3 regions of the Sodalis sp. RH14 genome follow, and region 2 is predicted to be linked to each of the others. Evidence: predicted binding sites of a transcription regulator. Region 2 holds the regulator's gene; each other region holds the start of a gene.
What was found. Region 2 encodes LexA, which represses DNA repair genes until DNA is damaged. Its sites were predicted from a motif close to TNCTGTATGTACATACAGNA; they were not measured.

Region 1 (4,523 bases), 460 kb from region 2:
GCTTGGGCCAGGAGCGGCTGGGCGGCCACATCGCCCGCGTCGCTTTGCAGGCATACCACCCGTTCGCCCAGATCCGCGGCGGCGCGCGCCAGCGCATCGGCGTTGCGTCCGGTGATGGCGACGGTGGCGCCCTCGGCCAGGAACTGACGGGCGGTTTCCAGCCCGATACCGCTGGTGCCGCCGGTGATCAAGGCAAATTTATCGGCTAAACGAGGCATTTTTATCTCTCTGACAGGTGAAAAATGCCATTATTTATAAGATAGTATTAAAATGATAGTAGGTACCAATAGGATACTAAAGAGGCGAGTGGGATGAAATGACGACCCGAACGATTGCGCAACCGAAAAAAATATTACCGCCGCCGGCGATAACGCCCTGCCCGATGCTTACCTTTGTCGAGCTGGTGGCCGGCAAATGGGCCATTCCCATCCTCTACCGGCTGATCGTTATCGACGCCCCGGTGCGTTTTGGCGAACTGCAGCGCGGGGTCTACCCCATCACGCAAAAGGAGCTGACGCGTCAGCTGCGCGCGTTTGAAACCAAGGGCCTGGTGCGGCGTACCGCGTTCGCCGAAATCCCGCCCCGGGTTGAATATCAGGTCACCGCCCTGGGTAAGACGCTGAAGGCGCCGCTACAGTCCCTGGCCGCGTGGGTCGACGCGCACCAGGAGGATTTACAGGCCGGCGCCGGCCTAGAGCGCCGCGCGGGGCAGATCGCTTAGCCGGGAGGTATAGGCCGGCGACAACATGTCGCGTTTCATTTGCCAGTCCCGGCGGATGCCCTGGCCGGCAAACCAGATTTGCCCCCGGCCCGAGCGGTTGACCTTATCCAGGGTCGCCATCAGCGCCTCGGCGTTAACGTGCGGCTTATACCGGTCGAACAGGCCGAGCTGCGCCACGCCCCGGTCATAAAAATCGCCCAGCACGACGCCGGCCTTCAGATAACGCCGATCGTCCAGCCACAGGCTATCCAGGCAGGCCGTCGCCTGGGCGATGATATCCCGGGAATCGTTGGTCGGGACGGGAATGCGGCCGGTGGCCTGGTTGGCGTAATAGATTTCGCCGGCCGCGTGCGGACTGGTGCGCACAAAGACCGCGACCTGCCGGCAAAACTGGTTTTCCCCGCGCAGTTTTTCCGCCGCGCGCGCGGCATAACTGCATACCGCCTCGCGCATATCCTGGTAACGGGTGATACGGGAACTGAAGCTGCGGCTGCAGATAATCTGCTGCTTCACCGCCGGCATTTCCTCCACCTCCAGGCAGGGTTCGCCGCGCAGCTCACGCACCGTGCGCTCCAGCACCACGCTGAAATTATTACGGATAAACGCCGGATGGGAATCCGCCAGTTGCAGCGCCGTGCCGATCCCCATCGCCCGCAGCGTTTTGCCCAGCCGGCGTCCTATGCCCCACACCTCCTCCACCGGCATCAGCGCCATCAGCTTACGCTGGCGCAGCGGCGAGGACAGATCCACCACGCCGCCGGTTTTGCTCCACTGCTTGGCGGCGTGGTTGGCAAGCTTTGCCAGCGTTTTACTGGGCGCAATACCCACCCCCGAATGCAGATGCGTGCACTGCAACAGGGTTTGCTGTACCTCGCGGCCAAACTGTTCCAGCGCCCTGCAATGGCCGACGCCGGTGAGATTGAGAAAGGCCTCGTCGATACTGTAGATCTCAACCGCCGGCGCCATGTCCTCCAGCAGGGTCATCACCCGATGCGACATATCGGCATACAGGGCATAGTTGCTGGAAAACACCGCCACGCCATGTTGTTCAAGCAGCCGGCGAATCTTGAAATAGGGCGCGGCCATAGCAACGCCAAGGCGTTTGGCGGCGGCGGAACGGGCGATAACGCAGCCGTCGTTGTTGCTCAGCACCACCACCGGGCGCCCGCGCAATTCCGGCCGGAATACGGTTTCACACGAAGCGTAGAACGAATTGATATCCACCAGCGCGTACATGGCTACAGCGCCGCGTAGATGATAAACGTCACCACGCCGAAGATTTCCACCTGGCTGTCTTCGGTAATGGGAATGGGCGCGAAGGCGGGATTCATCGGCATCAGCCGCGCGCGGGGATGAAGCTGCAGGCGTTTCACGGTAAAGCCGCCGTCGACGGAGGCGATAACAATATTGCCGTGGTCGGGTTTAAGGGCGCTGTCCACCACCAGGATATCCCCTTCACGGATATTGCCCTCAATCATCGATTCACCCGTGGCGCGGACAAAATAGGTGCTGGCCGGATGGCGCACGCAGATGGCGTTGATATCCAGGCGATGTTCAACATAATCCTGCGCCGGGCTGGGGAACCCCGCAGCGACTTTATCGCCAAAAAACGGCAGCGGTACGCCGATGCCCAACGCCGCGGGATAAATCTTCATAACGGCCACTCCATATACTGTATTTACATACAGTATAGATGCGACCGGGGGAACATGTGAAGCTGGAAAAACCACGGCGGCGACAAACGGCTGATAATCATTGGATTTAAGATCACGCGTGGCTGGCGCCCATGCGCCGGCCTGGCGCCGCATATTTGTATGATAAAACGAGACGTAACTCATACTTTTGGTTCTTAAAAACCCTTTTTGTTATGCGACTTTGTTCGGGAACAAGTTTTTCCGCCTGTTTTTCGCGCATTATGCTCCCATGAATTGTAACCCCAGTAACTATCAGGCTTTATAGGATTGCGGGCTGCAACGCTTTGTGTGTGCAATGTGACGGGTGAGAGATGAAGAACAAGACATTAACCCTGCTTGGCGAAGCCGCCATCAGCCGGCGCAGCCTGGTGAAAGGCGGCGTGGCGACCGGGGGATTGCTGTTGGCCAGCAGCGCGCTGCAGCTCCCTTTCCTGTTCGCCCGGGCGGCCGTTACCCCGGCAACGACCGCGGGAACGGCCGATAAGGTGGTCTGGAGCATGTGTTCGGTTAATTGCGGCAGCCGCTGCGCGCTCAGGCTGCATGTGCGCGACGACGAGGTGTATTGGGTGGAAACCGATAACACCGGCCAGGATGAATACGGCGATCATCAGGTGCGCGCCTGCCTGCGCGGCCGCTCCATGCGCCGGCGGATGAACCATCCGGAACGGCTGAAATATCCGATGAAGCGCGTGGGCGAACGCGGCGAAGGCAAATTCCAGCGCATCAGCTGGGATGAAGCGCTGGACGCCATCGCCGATAATCTCAAGCGTATCGTCAAGGATTACGGCAACGAAGCGGTGTATATCAATTATTCCTCCGGCGCCACCGGCGCCAATTTCGCCCGCTCGTCACCGTCGGGCTCGCTTATCACCCGCCTGATGAACTGCTACGGCGGCTACCTCAATCAGTACGGTACCTATAGCACCGCCCAGATCAATGCCGCCATGCCCTACACCTACGGCAGCAACGAGGGCAACAGCACCTCGGATATCGTTAATACCAAACTGGTGGTGATGTTCGGCAACAACCCGGCGGAAACCCGCATGAGCGGCGCCGGCATTACCTACCATCTTGAGCAGGCGCGCGAGCGCTCCAACGCGCGCATGATCGTTATCGATCCGCGCTATACCGATACCGCCGCCGGGCGCGAGGATGAATGGATCCCCATTCGCCCCGGCACCGACGCGGCGCTGGTGTCGGCGATCGCCTGGGTATTGATCAGTGAAAATCTGGTGGATCAGGCGTTTCTGGATACCTACTGCGTCGGTTACGACGAAAAAACCCTGCCGGCCGGCGCGCCGGCCAACGGCCACTACAAAGCCTATATCCTCGGCCAGGGCGACGACGGCATCGCCAAGACGCCGGAGTGGGCGGAGAGGATCACCAGTATCCCCCGCGATCGGATCATCAAGCTGGCGCGTGAAATCGGCGCGACCAAACCGGCTTATATTTGCCAGGGCTGGGGGCCGCAGCGCCAGGCCAACGGCGAGCAGACCGCGCGCGCCATCGCCATGCTGCCGATCCTCACCGGCAACGTGGGCATTAACGGCGGCAACAGCGGCGCCCGCGAGTCCACCTACACCATTACCATCGAACGGCTGCCGGTATTGACCAATCCGGTGAAAACCCAGATCCCGGTATTTTTATGGACCGACGCCATCTCACGCGGCAAGGAAATGACGGCGTTAAAAGACGGCATAAAAGGCAAGGACCGGCTCGACGTGCCGATTAAATTTATCTGGAACTATGCCGGCAATACCCTGGTCAACCAGCATTCGGATATCAATCGCACCCATGAAGTCCTGAAAAACGAGCGCGATTGCGAAATGATCGTGGTGATTGAAAACTTTATGACCTCATCGGCGAAATACGCCGACATCCTGTTGCCGGACCTGATGACCACCGAACAGGAGGATATCGTCCCCAACGATTACGCCGCCAATATGGGGTATCTGATTTTCGGCCAGCCCGCCACCTCGGCAAAATTCGAGCGCCGCTCGATTTACCAGATCACCAGCGATATCGCGCGGCGCCTCGGCGCGGATGTGGCGCAAAAATTTACCGAAGGGCGCACCCAGTCCGAATGGCTGCAATTTTTATATGCCAAG
Region 2 (4,523 bases):
CCGCCTTCCATAAAATATTCCACCGAATAACCCCGGGTAAATAACTCACCCAGATATTCGCGGAATATGGTGGAGTAAAGTTTATTGCCCTTGAAGGTACGCCGGATAAAAAACGCGCCCAGCCGACGAAAAATCGGACCCGCCGGCCAGAAGTTCAGGTTAATGCCGGCGGCGATATGCGGCGGCACCAGCCCCTGATGATACAGGACATAGGACAGCAGCAGATAATCCATATGGCTGCGGTGACAGGGCACATAGACAATCTCATGGCCGTCCTCGGCCAGTTGCCGGACGCGTTCGGCATTGCGCACGTGCAGGCCCTGGTATAGCCGGTTCCAGGTCCAGCTTAATACCCGATCCGACAAGCGCACGGCTTCATAGGAAAAATCCGCCGCAATTTCTTCCATCAGCTCGATGGCGTTTTGCTGCGCTTTATCAGTCGAGATTTTTTTAGCGCGGGCTTCGTCCTCCACGGCTTTTTCAATCGCCTTGGACGCCAGCAGCTTATTGAATAAATCCTGGCGGACAGGCAGCCGCGGCCCCACAGCCACCAGGCGTTGGCGGGCAAAATGAATCATGGCGACGCGTGCCAGCTTCTGCGCGATGGTTTTATCGGTGCCATGCTCGGTCGCCATATAGCGCATGGACAGCGGACGGGAAAAACGCACAAAGCTGTCGCGCCCCAACCACAAGACGGCGATAAACTTCTGGAAACCATTGAGGAGGCGCAACTGGGGCGCCGGCTGGTTCTGCTGCGCTTCACGGCCGGGCGATCGTCCGAACATAACGGATACCGGCACCATCTGGACATCAAGCTGCGGATTATTGCGATGTAAATCCAGATAATCGTGAAACAGCTTCACGGATTCCAGTTTTTCGGAAAAATAGCGAAAAATACGGGGGCCATCGTGGATAAAGACGTAGCGCGGCAAGACGACGCCGTCGATCTCCAGCGGTATCAGCGGATCGGACAACCCCAGTTGCAGACATTGCGCGCGCAGGGTGAGCAGGTCCGTCTTGGAGTTATAGGGCAAAACATACATCATTGGCCGCAGCGGGTCCAAGCCGGCTTCTTGCCGGGGATTGGCGGGAATGGCTTTACTCCGCACCAGTAGCCTGAGCGGTAAATTCAACAACGTATAATAAATAGTACGCCAGCCTGACATATCTTCGTGAAGCCTCTTGTTAGCATTGCGCCACAAGAATACCAGAAACCGCGCGACAGATCTGTGGTGATGCGAACGAGAAGAAACGGTAATATAGGCACAATTTTTCTTTAGCGCGCAAAATTATGGCAAACCAAACCAACGGACTTCGGCGCATCTTTAACGCCATGGGCTATTCCATAAAAGGATATCGCGCCGCCTGGCGGCATGAAGCCGCTTTTCGCCAGGAAGTGGTGGTTGCCGTGGTGGCGATTGCCCTTGCCTGTTACCTGGAGCCAGAACCCGTGGCGCGGATTTTATTGATCGGTTCGGTATGGCTGGTGCTGATCGTTGAGATCGTGAATAGTGCTATTGAAGCGGTGGTGGATCGCATCGGGCCGGAGCTGCATCCACTTTCTGGCCGGGCGAAGGACCTGGGCTCGGCGGCGGTGACCCTGGCCATTGTTTTGGCGCTGTTCGTGTGGATAACGCTGTTATGGCGGTATATTCCTTAAAATGGCCGGCGCGGCCGGTCGTCGGCAGGGTTTTATCACATTTTGCAACGCTTGTGGTTTTCAATTGCTGCGGACCTGTATATACTCACAGAAAGACTGTATAAACAAACAGGGGACGGAATGAAAGCATTAACCGCCAGACAACAAGAGGTATTTGACCTCATCCGCGATCATCTTGCGCAAACCGGCATGCCGCCGACCCGGGCGGAAATCGCGCATCGTCTGGGATTTAAATCCCCTAACGCCGCCGAAGAGCACCTTAAGGCGCTGGCGCGCAAGGGCGCCATTGAAATCGTTTCCGGCGCCTCGCGCGGCATCCGGTTATTGATAGAAGAAGAAACCGGCCTGCCGCTGATCGGCCGCGTGGCCGCCGGAGAACCCCTGCTGGCCGAACAGCATATCGAAAGCCATTACCAGATCGATCCCGATCTGTTTAAGCCCCACGCGGATTTCCTGCTGCGTGTCAGCGGCATGTCCATGAAGGATATCGGCATCATGGACGGCGATCTGCTGGCGGTGCATAAAACCCAGGATGCCCATAATGGTCAGGTCGTGGTGGCGCGAATCAATGACGAGGTCACGGTAAAACGCCTGAAAAGACACGGTAACATCGTTGAGTTGCTACCGGAAAACAGCGAGTTTTCGCCCATCATTGTCGATTTGCGCGAGCAGGAAATGTCCATCGAAGGTTTAGCGGTCGGCGTTATCCGCAACGGCAACTGGATTTAACTCACGGTGCTCCATGGCATCCTGAATATCCCTTATCCCGCGTCAGCGAGAATTTTATGGCGGATAACCGGCGACGCGGAATGCGGGTTCGCCGCCATAAAAGTGCCGCGGCGCGTCCGCTGCCGCTAGCGGTATTTATATTTAGTTACAATTAGCGGTGTACGGGCTGATACCTTCTACCTACTGTTTTATTTCACCTTATAGCCCATACGGCGTTTATAACCCTGCCAATATGGTCTAATCATCTGCTGAATAAACCTTATGCCAAATCCCCTGCTATACTTTAGACATAGGGTTAACTTATGACATGCAGGTTTTGGGACGCAATACGTGTCCTCGCTATGCGCTAACAAAACCTGGAGTGGCAGATGTTGACTGAGAAACCGATAACCAAGGAGAACTCCGATGAACAAAGATGAAGCCAGCGGTAATTGGAAACAGTTCAAAGGTAAAATGAAAGAACAATGGGGTAAGCTTACTGACGATGATCTGACGGTAGTTGAAGGTAAACGCGATCAGTTAATCGGTAAGATCCAGGAACGTTACGGTTACGGCAAAGAAGCCGCGGAAACGGAAGTAAAGGACTGGGAAACACGTAACAAATATCGTTGGTAATGATTTTTGGAAATCATGACTAATGCATATTCACTGTGCGGTTATGGCTTCCTTAAGTGTTCCTACCCAAAGGTACAAGGACGTACCACCTATTTTATATGATCCTATCAGCATTCCCCTGTTTTGCCGCCTCTCCAATGTATTAACCAAACGCGTTATCTCACTTCAGCCATAATAAACGTCATTTGCTCCCGGGTTCTTGTAAAAGCCAAAATGGGACGCTAGCGTTTCTTTATCGCTACGCTATGATCGTGTCCGCAGTCCTGGGGATTGTCACAAGCTTGCACTTCGGCGCATAAGGTACAAAATCCGTGTGCCTCGACGACATTATGGCGCATGGCGAAACCCGTGGCTTGCGCCATTTTTTGCAAAATATCTTCAATGCCTTCGGTTGATTGTTCAGTCACCTGGCCGCAGCGATCGCAGATAAAGAAGGCGGAGGTGTGACTGGGCTGCTCAAAATGGTGGCAAAGAACAAAGCTGTTAGTGGATTCCACTCTATGGATAAAACCTTGTTCCAGAAGGAAATCCAGCGCGCGGTAAATTGTCGGCGGCTTTGCCTGCGGTTCCGTCGCCCGCAGCAGATCAAGCAGGTCGTAAGCACTGATCGCGCCATCCTGCTGTGTCATCAGGCGCAACACTTCAAGTCGCTGTGGCGTCAGGCGCACGTTGCGTTGCTCACATAATTGTTCAGCCTGGCTGAGCAATTGAGACTGATCGGTGGTATTCATAGCGTTTCCCCCACTGCTGATTTCCGCCCTCTATCTTATCATGAAGGCGGAAAAACGCCGAATATTGGCGTGTTTTAACCCATATTGTCACCGGCAAAAGGGTGAGGGGACGGGGATCGGGGGCAGGTTTCTTTAGCTGTGGCGTTCGAACGGAGCCGCTGGTTTTCAGCAAACGGGATAACGGATATTGATACTATCTGTGACGCTGTTGGCAATAGCAATTAAATGGTATATCACCTGTTTATTACTGGCCTTGGTTTTCCGCTTAATATTTATTTTGTGAGAAGAAAGCGTTTTTTCTTTAATGTGCAATTGGGTACAGATATACATGGTGTCATAACCTGACATCCACATGGTTAAAATTTCTACTTCGGTCTTGCTAAAACGCAGCGGAGAGAACCCGATGGCGGCATCGTCATTGCGCCAGGCTTTGGTGTCCATAAAGTAACGGATTATCATTAACAATGTGCTGATCTTTATAAATTTTGATAAAATAATCACATTGTCCCTGATTGGCACGAAATCATGGAACTTAATATTCTCATTACCAATGAAAATAAAAAAAAGCGTCAAAGGCCGTTCGTCAATAATGGATTTTAATCCTTCTCCATCCCCTTGATACTGATAAGAGTTTTGATTAATAAAAACTATCGAAGGATTGGCGTTTTTGCATCTCATTCGCAACGTGCTGATATTGTCCACATCGCGAATGGCGCCTTTGATACCGCTTGCCGACAATGAGCTTTTAAGCGCGCATTTAGTATAAGTGCAAGGATCGAGTATAAATA
Region 3 (4,523 bases), 2.0 Mb from region 2:
CGCGGTCATTGATTATTTTTATTAAGTTTTTCAATGCTCGGTCATGTAAGAGGAGATCTATTTCATCTATTAGTATTAAAGAATATTTTCCTGCTGAAAAGACTCTATCTAGAATAAAGAAGACTTTTTGTTCCCCTGCACTCATACTATATGCAGAATATGTTACATTTTCAGCTTGCACACCAATTAACTTCTTACCATTGCTTAATTTATTTTCATTTATTTTTATATATCTTTTATTTAAAACTTCAGAAGCCTTCTCTAATAAATTGTTCGCCTGTGCCCCTTCCAGTACAGTTGTAACGTAATTAATTTTCGATGAACCTTTGACTTTTTCAGACTCAATCATAGGCACGCAACTTTCAATGCCGATATAATAAATCTCTCTAAATGGACGTCTTGCATATATTTTCGTCCAACGAGACCCATTCTCATCTGCTTTCCCGAAGGGTTCTTCTTCTTTATTTTTAGTCTCAGTTCCACGGCGATAAGAATGGGTGATTACTAAGTTGCTACCATTCCACTCTGCATCAGGACTTCTAGGGAAGAAATCATTAAATTTTCTATTTTCTCCAGCATCTTTGGGCTGATAAACGCTTGCTAACGCATGTAAAATCGTTGATTTACCACTTCCATTTGGCCCCAAAATCGCAGTCACGGCATGCGGTTCAAAATCAATACTGAAGTTATGCAGACATTTGAGTTGACCAAAATATATGCTGTTAATGACTTGTTGAGTCGTTTTAGGTAGCTGCTCTTCGGGCATTTCCCACACCTTATTATTAGACCGCTAATCAATCAATATCGTTCTATGTGTCATTAGGATCTAGACTTGACACTCGGATTGTCAATAAAAAAAGTTATTAAACCTATAATGACATTATTACTGTCATATCTCACCGTCTGGCTAAAGTACACCCCAATATGACATTTTTAGAGGGGAAACTAATGCAAGGGCAACGAATTGGTTATGTACGCGTTAGTTCTGAAGAGCAATCTGTTGAGCGCCAACTGAATGGGCTCCACCTTGATAAGATTTTTATCGATAAGGTTTCTGGGAAAGATACTAACCGACCAGAGCTGAAGCTTTTGCTATCGTTTGCCCGAGAAGGGGATACCATAATAATCCACAGTATGGATCGACTTGCCAGGAACCTTGATAATCTACGCAGCCTGGTAAAGGAATTAACTGCCAAAGGCGCACGAGTCCAGTTTATTAAAGAAGGGCTGACCTTCAGCGGCGATGATTCACCGATTGCCCAACTACTTCTTTCGGTGATGGGTGCATTTGCTGAATTTGAACGTTCGCTCATCAAAGAACGGCAAAGAGAAGGGATCGATTTAGCAAAAAAGCGTGGCGTATATCGAGGACGTAAAAAAACTTTAGATGCGCAGGGAATTGAGAAGATAAAACAACTGGCCTCTGAAGGTCAGAACAAGACTCATCTCGCGAAACAGTTCGGTATAAGTAGAGAAACCCTATACCGTTACATCCGTAAAGTATAAAGTTTAAGCTCCGATAACAAACTAACTTGCTGTTTAAAATAATTATTTTCAACAGACTCGATTGCATCTTGAGTGAGATCAATAATTGCCATTCGTTAGTTTGGCTGATGAGCATGAAATCTAAGGTAGTAAAACCGCATATGGAATGCCCTATCCTGCTGTAGAGGCCTCTTAAATTCTTTCCTTGTTGATCATCAACCTAAGATTTTTCTAAATCACCGCGCTTCACAATCTAAAACACTCATGATTATACTGTATGCATAAACAGTATAATCGTGAGGCGCCTTATGACCGTTTTTTATCCAACCCCGGACCCATTGAAACTTTTGATACCTTTTTTTCAGGACAGGGTTCAGGCAGGATTTCCTTCGCCCGCGCAGGATTATATAGAAAAAGGCATTGATTTGAATGAGCTTTGTATAAGTCACCCCGCAGCAACCTACTTTGTCATGGCAACTGGCATGTCGATGGTTGATGCCGGAATCTACGAAGGATCACTTCTTGTCGTAGACCGCAGCCTGCAGGCAAAGCATGGAGATATCATCATCGCATCTCTGGCAGGTGAGTACACGGTCAAGCGCCTTTGCTTGCACCCGGTTGTTCAGCTCATCCCTATGAATCCTGATTTCCCTCCGATAGTTCTTCATGACGGTGGGGATGAGCTGGAAGTTTTCGGCGTTGTCACATTTAGCATCAACGGGTTTCAATAATGTTTGCGCTGGCGGATGTGAACAGCTTCTATGCCAGTTGCGAAACGGTGTTTCGCCCTGACTTACGCGGACGACCTGTCGTCGTTTTAAGTAACAACGATGGTTGCGTAATAGCTCGCAGTATGGAAGCAAAAAAATTAGGTATCCGTATGGGCGATCCATTCTTCAAGATGCGTGACATCTTCGAAAAGCACAAGGTTGTTACATTCAGCAGTAACTACGCGCTTTACGCAGACATGAGCTCACGGGTTATGACCGTTCTGGAAGAAATGTCTCCAGCCGTGGAAGTCTATTCAATAGACGAAGCATTCATGAATCTGCAAGGGGTTAGTAATTGCCGGGATTTAGAAGAGTTTGGCCGTGAAGTGAGGGCCAAGGTTCTTCAGTGGACCGGTTTGACCGTAGGCGTTGGAATTGCCCCGACTAAGACCCTCGCCAAACTTGCTAATTATGCTGCAAAGAAGTGGACAAAGACCGGCGGTGTCGTTGATTTATCGTTACTTGCTCGTCAAAGAAAACTGATGGCTCTTGTCGAGGTTGGTGAGGTTTGGGGAATCGGACGCAAAATTTCAAAAAAGCTGAACGACATGGGAATTAAAACCGCACTCCAGCTTGCAGATACGCCTACGCCGCTGATCCGCAAGCATTTCAACATAGTTTTAGAGAGAACTGTGAGAGAACTACGTGGGGAGCCTTGCTTAGAGCTTGAGGAGTTTGCTCCAACCAAGCAGCAGATCATCTGCTCACGATCGTTTGGCGATAGAGTGTCTGAATACGACTTAATGCGTGAAGCAATCTGCAGTCATGCAGTACGTGCAGCAGAAAAGCTTCGTGGAGAGCATCAGTACTGTCGCCATATTTCAGCATTCGTCAAAACGAGCCCATTTGCCGTGAATGAGGTTTACTACGGTAAAACAGCTGGCACTAAATTACAGATACCGACACAAGATAGTCGGGATATCGTTGCCGCCGCAACCAAATGCCTTGATGCGATCTGGCAGGACGGCCACAGGTTCCAGAAATGCGGTGTGATGTTAGGGGATTTCTACAGTCAGGGCGTCGCACAGCTTGGTCTTTTCGATGAGTACAAGCCGCGCTCTAACAGTGAGCAATTGATGGCTGTGCTGGATGGCATCAATCACAGCGGAAAGGGACGCGTATGGTTTGCCGGACAAGGTATTCAGAAAAGTTGGGAGATGAAGCGTCAGATGCTCTCGCCAGCTTACACGACACGCTTCAGTGATTTGATGCGCGTAAGAGTCTAAACCAGCGGGTCAGATATTTGTTCAATCAGCTCCGGGCCGTTGTTCCTAATGCTTCCGACCTTTTTCATAACAGGATGCCAGGCGAATCTTGAAGGCGATACGGACTCCTTTTCCGCTATTTCCAGCGCGCGCTCAGGAAGAGTGTCTCCGTCCAGCCATTCCAGCGCTTGTTCGGGATCAAGTACGAGCGGTCGGCGGTCATGGATATCTAATAATCCTTCATCGCTTGCAGCGGTAACAATCACAAACCCGTCATCCTCAGGTGTTTCTGCCACATCAGGGTGATACCGGCTTATGGCCGCTAAGAATAATGGTGTATGTGATTTGTGGTAGATAAAATAGGGCTGCTTAATTTTCGCATCAGTAGGGCCTTTCTTCCATTCATACCATCCATCTGCCATCACAATCGCGCGGCCGTGCTCAAAGAGTGGTTTAAACATCCGGCTCGTTGCAACGGTCTCAACACGAGCATTAATCATCGGTGGCCGTTTTGACTCCTTCGCCCAGCCGGGTTGATATCCCCATTTAACAGGATCGAGATAGATTTTATCGTCGCGCTGATTGAGTAGCAGAACGCGTGTACCAGGCGCAACATTGTAACGATCGAGTGGGATGTCATCCAAGCCACTGGCGATCTCTTTATCGGGCGAGAGGACTTCAATGTAATGAGATCGGGGTTCGTATTGAGTGAAGCGTCCACACATATGAAATCCTCCATTAACGGATATTAAGTATAGACGTTAATAAAATTTCGAGATGCGTCATCCCTGATCAGAAGAAGATGTACCTCCCTTGATTTCACTGGTGCTAAATACGCCGTCCATAGATATTTCTTTTTACTGCTACAAACTATGGCAAGGCACTGACTTGAGTCTATTCGCCGGCCATGATATTTTGAATATGCGTGATTTATAACCAGAGCATAAAGAGCATGAATTCGAAAGGTTTTGATCCGAAAGACTTGCAAGAAATTTGCACCAGGAAGCGGGCAAAATTCACAATGAAGAAATCTGATTACAAAGAATTAGGTCGCAATCTGCTT

Region 1: the regulator LexA is predicted to act here: its motif matches at 2,392-2,411, upstream of umuD (translesion error-prone DNA polymerase V autoproteolytic subunit).
Region 3: the regulator LexA is predicted to act here: its motif matches at 1,757-1,776, upstream of umuD (translesion error-prone DNA polymerase V autoproteolytic subunit).

The regions. Positions count from the first base shown of each region.
Region 1 covers NZ_CP178739.1:542,713-547,235, reverse strand. The annotation lists gene ACL2XQ_RS02335 (SDR family oxidoreductase) at 1-218, opposite strand, end outside; gene ACL2XQ_RS02330 (winged helix-turn-helix transcriptional regulator) at 317-721, shown strand; gene umuC (translesion error-prone DNA polymerase V subunit UmuC) at 692-1,957, opposite strand; gene umuD (translesion error-prone DNA polymerase V autoproteolytic subunit) at 1,960-2,376, opposite strand; gene ACL2XQ_RS02315 (DmsA/YnfE/YnfF family dimethyl sulfoxide reductase) at 2,727-4,523, shown strand, end outside.
Region 2 covers NZ_CP178739.1:82,736-87,258, forward strand. The annotation lists gene plsB (glycerol-3-phosphate 1-O-acyltransferase PlsB) at 1-1,166, opposite strand, end outside; gene ACL2XQ_RS00375 (diacylglycerol kinase) at 1,292-1,660, shown strand; gene lexA (transcriptional repressor LexA) at 1,781-2,389, shown strand; gene ACL2XQ_RS00385 (CsbD family protein) at 2,795-3,004, shown strand; gene zur (zinc uptake transcriptional repressor Zur) at 3,226-3,735, opposite strand; gene rcsA (transcriptional regulator RcsA) at 3,901-4,523, opposite strand, start outside.
Region 3 covers NZ_CP178739.1:2,079,102-2,083,624, reverse strand. The annotation lists gene ACL2XQ_RS09385 (AAA family ATPase) at 1-766, opposite strand, end outside; gene ACL2XQ_RS09380 (recombinase family protein) at 949-1,506, shown strand; gene umuD (translesion error-prone DNA polymerase V autoproteolytic subunit) at 1,794-2,216, shown strand; gene ACL2XQ_RS09370 (Y-family DNA polymerase) at 2,216-3,481, shown strand; gene ACL2XQ_RS09365 (SOS response-associated peptidase family protein) at 3,478-4,185, opposite strand; gene ACL2XQ_RS09360 (hypothetical protein) at 4,413-4,523, shown strand, end outside.